2 linked regions of the Thermochromatium tepidum ATCC 43061 genome follow. Each later gene encodes a partner of the first gene's protein in a complex. Links are inferred from orthologs where the notes say so. Each region holds a gene or a part of one and is shown in the gene's direction. Other genes may lie near its edges. The genes, in order: uvrD and uvrB.

Region 1 (3,220 bases):
AACGACTCGAAAACCGCTGAACCTGCCCCGCCCGCCATCCTCTTGGCTCGGCAACCCATTGTCCAATGACCTAGGCCGAGTTCAAGGCCATAGCTCAGGACGCTGGTCGGCAAGGGCTTGAACTGGCGTCTCAAAAAACTGGGCCTCATCTCGCCTTAAAGCCTGCCGGTCTTAGGCTGTTCAGAAGGCCGCCTGAGCGGCCACTCAGCGTCCAATCAATACTGGGCGGACCTAGTGGAGCCGGGGGTGTCAGCCCGCCTAGCGACTCGGCGGCTGTTGACAACCGTCTCTGTGAAAAGCGCTTAATGCTTCTAAATCAGTCACTTGGCATTGAATATATTGTGAATAAGCCTGTGGATAACCTGTGGCCGAACTGTTGGTAAAAGTTCGGCGCTGGTTTCATGCACATTCTACTAACAAATTATCCACAGACAGCTTAAGGCATAAATCATTGATCATAAAAACAAATATCGATTTATCCACTTATCCACAGGCACTATAATCACTAAACAAGATATCTATCTATATAGTTATGTTAGGCGCAGGCCTAAAATTGACCCGTGGACACCCTCAACCTACTCGACTCACTCAATGCGGCCCAACGTGAGGCCGTCTCAGCCGATCCTGGTCATCTGCTGATCCTTGCTGGTGCCGGATCGGGCAAGACACGTGTGCTCGTACATCGCATCGCTTGGTTGCTTCAGGTTCAGCAGGTGCAACCCTGGTCGATCCTAGCCGTCACCTTCACCAACAAGGCCGCACGCGAGATACGCGGTCGACTTGACACCATGCTCGGCAATCCAGTCGGTGGTATGTGGGTCGGCACCTTCCATGGTCTGGCCCATCGCTTTCTGCGTGCGCATTGGCAGGATGCCGGTTTACACCAGCACTTCCAGATCCTCGACTCCGAGGATCAGCTCAGGCTCATCAAACGTCTGCTCAAGGAGATGCAGATCGATGAGGCCCGCTGGCCGCCGCGTCAGATCCAGGGCTTCATCAATCGCCAGAAGGACGAGGGACTGCGTCCACACCATCTGTCCGAGACTGGCGACTTTTTTCGCGACAAGATGATCGCGGTCTATCGCGAATACGAAGCCGCACGTCTCCGGGCTGGATCGCTCGATTTTGCCGATCTGTTGCTGTACACACTAGAACTGTTGCGCGAGCGCGCGGACATCCTCAGTCACTATCAGCGCCGCTTTAACCATATCCTGGTCGATGAGTTCCAGGATACCAGCGCCATCCAGTATGCCTGGTTACGTCTGCTTGCAGGTCGCGACAACCATCTGTTCGTTGTGGGCGACGATGATCAATCCATCTATGGCTGGCGCGGTGCCAGGGTCGAGCACATCCAGTCGTTCCAGAAGGACTATCCAACAACGCGCACCATCCGGCTGGAACAGAACTACCGTTCGACAGGAAATATCCTGGCCGCGGCCAACGCGCTGATCGCTAACAACCCCACGCGGCTGGGCAAGAACCTCTGGACCCAGGGCGGCGCCGGCGAGCCGATCCGCTGCTACAACGCCTTCAACGAGGTCGAGGAGGCGCGCTTCGTCGTCGATCGCATCCGCCGCTTCATCCAGGACGGCCATCGGCACGATGAATGCGCCATCCTCTACCGCACCACGGCACAATCCCGGCTGTTCGAGGAGGCCCTGATCCAGGCCGGCATCCCCTATCGGGTCTATGGCGGACTGCGTTTCTTCGAGCGCGCCGAGATCCGCGACGCCTTGGCCTATCTGCGTCTGATCGCCAATCCAGACGACGATGCCGCATTCGAGCGCGTGGTGAATCTACCCACGCGCGGTATCGGCGAGCACACGGTCGATCTGGTGCGCGAACAGGCACGCGCAGCCGGCGTTTCGCTGTGGCGGACAGCGCGCGATCTCAGTGCCAGCGGTGCACTGGGTCCAAGGGCGAGCAAGGCGCTGCGCGGATTTCTCGACCTGATCGAAAGTCAGCGTGAAATGCGCGTCCGTTACATGCTCAACGAGCTCACCGAACGCATGATCGAGGAAGTCGGACTGATTGAGCACTTCAAGAAGAGCAAGGACGGCAAGGGCCAGGATCGGATCGAAAACCTGGAGCAATTGGTCGAGACCGTCTACCGGTTCGAGCAGGATCTACCCGAAGATGCAGACGACCCGCTCGGTGCCTTTCTCGCCCATGCCGCGTTAGAGGCCGGCGAGACCGAAGCCGATCCATTCGAAGACAGTGTGCAGCTCATGACGCTGCACAGCGCCAAGGGTCTGGAGTTTCCCCTGGTGTTTCTCGTCGGACTCGAAGAGGGCCTGTTTCCGCACAGTCTGTCCCTGGATGATGAGATCAAGCTGGAGGAAGAACGTCGGCTGTGCTATGTCGGCCTGACGCGCGCCATGCGCTGGCTTTATCTCACCTATGCCGAGACCCGACGGATCTATGGACGCGACAACTATCCGGCACCGTCCCGTTTCCTGCGCGAGATCCCACCCGCGTTGATCGAAGAGGTGCGCGGCGGCGGCGCCCGACCGGCGTTCACCGGAGGTCCCACCAAGAGCCAAACGGGCGCCCAGACGCTGGAGGGCTACAGACTCAAGCAGGCGCGATCTCGAGCACGATCCCCCCTACAATAACCGCTTTATCCATTACCACGGCATTCGACCCACCATGTCCGAGTCCCTTAGTTTCGAAGACCTGCTCAACGAGTTCGACCAGACCCAGGCCCAGAAAGGCGAGCCGGCCTTGGGCGACAAGGTCAGAGGCACCCTGATCGCGATCGGCGAGGAATTCGCCTTCGTCGACCTGGGGGCCAAGTGCGAGGGTCGGCTCGATCTGGCTGCGATCCGTGACGCCGACGGACGGCTCAGATATGCCGTCGGCGACACCGTCGAGACCCAGGTCACCGGCAAGGACGAAGAGAGCGGGATGCTGCTGCTCGGCAGCCAGCACGGGCACAGGTATCACGGTCTCGACGCGCTCGAACGCGCCTATCGCCAGGGACTTCCGGTGCAGGGGCAGGTGACGAACGTGGTCAAGGGCGGATGCGAGGTCCAGATGGCCGGTGTTCGCGCCTTCTGTCCGGCCTCACAGATCGACGTTCGCTTTATCGAGGATCTGTCTGAGTTCGTCGGTCAGAAGCTCGACTTCCGGATTACCAAGTTCGAGGGCGGACGCCGACCCACTTTGGTGGTCTCACGCCGTGCGCTGCTCGAAGAGGAGCAGCGCCTCAAGGCCGAAG
Region 2 (3,257 bases), 1.2 Mb from region 1 along the record:
TCGTCACCCGGATCGAGCAGTGCCTGGGCTAGATTGAAGAAACTCTGCTTGCCGCCACAGGAGACCAGGATCTGCTCCGGTGTGTAGTCCAAACCATTCTCGCGCTTGAATTTGGCGACGATGGCACGCTTGAGCTCTGGCGTACCATCGACGGCGGTGTATTTGGTAAAACCGGACTCGATGGCGTGGACGGCTGCGGCCTTGATGTGCTCGGGGGTATCAAAGTCCGGCTCCCCGACCCCGAGCCCGATCACATCGCGACCCTCGGCACGCAGTGCGGCGGCGCGGGCAGTGATGGCAAGGGTCGGAGAGGGTTTGACGGATTGGACACGGGCAGCGAGCTTGATGGTCATGGAGCAGAATACCTGGATGGCGCTGATGGCTGGATTCGTGATTGAGGACTCACAATAATAACGAATCCCAGGCTGTCCGACACGCGAATCGAGCGCCGCACCCGCCCCGAGGTTTCCCGGCATGTCCAATCCGTCCAGTCTCGCCTTCGAACTCGTCAGTCCCTTTGCCCCGGCCGGCGATCAGCCCGAAGCCATCCGCCGTCTGATCGAGGGCCTAAACGACGGCGAGGCTGGTCTAACACTGCTCGGCGTGACCGGTTCGGGCAAGACCTTCACCATCGCCAATGTCATCGCCCAGGTGCAGCGCCCGGCGCTCATCCTCGCGCCCAACAAGACGCTCGCCGCCCAGCTCTATGGCGAGATGCGCGAGTTCTTCCCGCGCAACGCGGTGGAGTATTTCGTCTCCTATTACGACTACTACCAGCCCGAGGCCTATGTCCCGGCGACCGACACCTATATCGAGAAGGACGCGTCGATCAACGAGCATATCGAGCAGATGCGCCTGTCGGCGACCAAGGCGCTGCTCGAGCGGCGCGACGTCATCATTGTCGCCACCGTTTCCTCTATCTATGGTCTGGGCGATCCCGAGGCCTATCTGAAGATGGTGTTGATCCTCAAGCGCGGCGAGCGCATCGACCAGCGCGCCATCCTGCGCCGACTCGCCGAGCTGCAATACACCCGCAACGAGATCGAACTGGCGCGCGGCACCTATCGCGTGCGCGGCGATGTGATCGACATCCACCCGGCCGAGTCCGACAATGAGGCGCTGCGGATCACCCTGTTCGATGACGAGATCGAGACTTTGTCGCTGTTCGATCCCCTGACCGGCGAGGCACGGCGTCAGGTCTCGCGCTACACCGTGTTTCCCAAGACACACTATGCCACGCCACGCGAGACCATCCTCAAGGCCGTCGATCTCATCAAGTCGGAACTCAAGGAACGGCTTGAGTGGTTGCGCGCCAACGGCAAGCTGGTCGAGGCCCAGCGGCTCGAGCAACGCACCCTGTTCGATCTGGAGATGATGCTGGAGGTCGGCTACTGCCAGGGGATCGAGAACTACAGCCGCTATCTCTCTGGGCGCCAGCCGGGCGAGCCGCCACCGACCCTCTATGACTATCTGCCGCCCGATGCGATCCTGATCATCGATGAGAGCCATGTCACCGTACCCCAGCTCGGCGGCATGTATCGGGGCGATCGCTCGCGCAAGGAGACCCTGGTCGAATATGGCTTTCGTCTGCCCTCGGCGCTCGACAACCGTCCGCTCCGCTTCGAGGAGTTCCGGGCACGTCAACCGCAGACCATCTATGTCTCGGCGACCCCGCGCGCCTTTGAGATCGAGCACTCGGGTGCGGTGATTGAACAGCTGGTGCGCCCGACTGGTCTGGTCGATCCTGAACTCGAGGTGCGCCCGGCGTCGACTCAGGTCGAGGATCTGCTGTCCGAGATCGGTCCGCGCCTGGCCGTCGGTGAACGGGTGCTGGTGACGACGCTCACCAAGCGCATGGCCGAAGATCTCACTCAGTATCTCGACGCGCACGGCGTCCGGGTCCGCTATCTGCACTCAGACATCGACACCGTCGAGCGGGTCGAGATCATCCGCGATCTACGACTCGGGGTCTTCGATGTGCTGGTCGGGATCAATCTGCTGCGCGAAGGTCTGGACATGCCCGAGGTGTCTTTGGTCGCGATCCTGGATGCCGACAAGGAGGGCTTTCTGCGTTCGACCGATTCGCTGATCCAGACCATCGGGCGGGCGGCGCGCAATGCCAACGGCAAGGCGATCCTCTATGCCGACCGCGTCACCGAGTCGATGCGACGCGCCATCGTGGAGAGCGAGCGCCGCCGCGCCAAGCAGATCGGGGCGAATAGGGCCCGGGGCATCACGCCCCAGACCATCCGCAAGGCGGTCGCCGATATCCTGGAGGCCCATACCCCTGGCGCGCCGCTGCCGGCGCGTGAATATGCCAAGGTCGCCGAGCAGATGGCCGAATATGGTCGCCTCACGCCCCAACAGTTGGCCAAGCGCATCAAGGCGCTGGAGAAACAGATGTACCAGCACGCCAAGGATCTGGAGTTCGAGCAGGCCGCCGCCATCCGCGACCAGATCCGCGCCTTGCAGAGACAGGGGTTGGCGGCATGAAGCCTAGACCCAGTCTGGCCGTAGCGATGATGCTGGGATGGGGTCTCTGTCTGGCAGAACCACCCGTCGTACTCGGTTATCGGGTGGTGGCGAGCTATCCGCATGACCCGACGGCCTTCACTCAGGGCTTGGTCTTCAGCGATGGCTGGCTCTATGAGAGCACCGGCCAGTATGGTCGCTCGGCCCTACGGCGAATCGATCTCGACACCGGGCGCATAGAGCAGGAGTTCCGGCTCGCCGACGATCTCTTTGGCGAGGGGCTTAGTGTCTGGCAAGGGCGCCTGGTTCAGCTCACCTGGCGCGAGCGGTTGGGGATCGTCTATGACGCCCGGACCTTCGAGCGACTGGAGACCTTCAGCTACCAGGGTGAGGGCTGGGGTCTGACCCAAGATGGTCGCCACTGGATCATGAGCGACGGCACGGACGAGCTGCGCTTTCTCGATCCCGAGACCCGGCAGGTCATACGCCGGCTGAAGGTCAGGCTCGGTGCGCGTCCAGTGTATCGGCTCAACGAGCTCGAATACATCGAGGCCAGACTCTGGTCCAACGTCTGGGGCAGCGATCATCTGGTGCAGATCGCACCCGAGACCGGACAGGTGACCGCCACACTCGACCTGAGCAGGCTCTATCCACCCGATGAGCGATCAAGCCCAGAAGCGGTCCTAAACGGCATCGCCTATGACCCAAGCACCGGGCACCTGTTCGTCACTGGCAAATACTGGCCCCGACTCTACGAGATCCTCATCAAGGAATGAGCTCCTGAA

Evidence for each region.
Region 2: the proteins of uvrD (region 1) and uvrB are in contact, whole or in part, in a crystal structure (PDB 7EGT), measured with the Thermus thermophilus proteins. The link is inferred for Thermochromatium tepidum ATCC 43061 from one-to-one orthologs. Residues at the interface, in WP_096412145.1 of Thermus thermophilus: His654, Arg656, Phe657, Gln666, Asp668, Glu669, Lys680, Arg681, Leu682, Ser683, Lys685, Tyr686, Ala687; in WP_096411307.1 of Thermus thermophilus: Glu23, Leu25, Arg26, Asp27, Gly28, Glu29, Arg30, Phe31, Arg55, Glu326, Asp327, Phe328, Glu379, Ser382, Gln383, His398, Gly400, Arg401.

What each region holds. Positions count from the first base shown.
Region 1 is NZ_CP039268.1:2,602,792-2,606,011, forward strand. Bases 190-3,087 are described here. They hold uvrD (DNA helicase II), read left to right. Parts: upstream 190-560; coding sequence 561-2,615; downstream 2,616-3,087. Other genes in these bases: E6P07_RS12080 (30S ribosomal protein S1), read left to right, coding at 2,650-3,087. In the rest of the region: more of E6P07_RS12080, read left to right, coding at 3,088-3,220. UniProt on the Escherichia coli protein: A helicase with DNA-dependent ATPase activity. Unwinds DNA duplexes with 3'-5' polarity. Translocates on single-stranded DNA with 3'-5' polarity. Initiates unwinding more efficiently from a nicked substrate than double-stranded DNA.
Region 2 is NZ_CP039268.1:1,406,828-1,410,084, forward strand. What follows is about bases 49-2,983. They hold uvrB (excinuclease ABC subunit UvrB), read left to right. Parts: upstream 49-474; coding sequence 475-2,493; downstream 2,494-2,983. Other genes in these bases: E6P07_RS06460 (pyridoxal phosphate-dependent aminotransferase), read right to left, coding at 49-353; E6P07_RS06470 (glutaminyl-peptide cyclotransferase), read left to right, coding at 2,490-2,983. Also shown: more of E6P07_RS06460, read right to left, coding at 1-48; more of E6P07_RS06470, read left to right, coding at 2,984-3,248. UniProt on the Escherichia coli protein: The UvrABC repair system catalyzes the recognition and processing of DNA lesions. A damage recognition complex composed of 2 UvrA and 2 UvrB subunits scans DNA for abnormalities.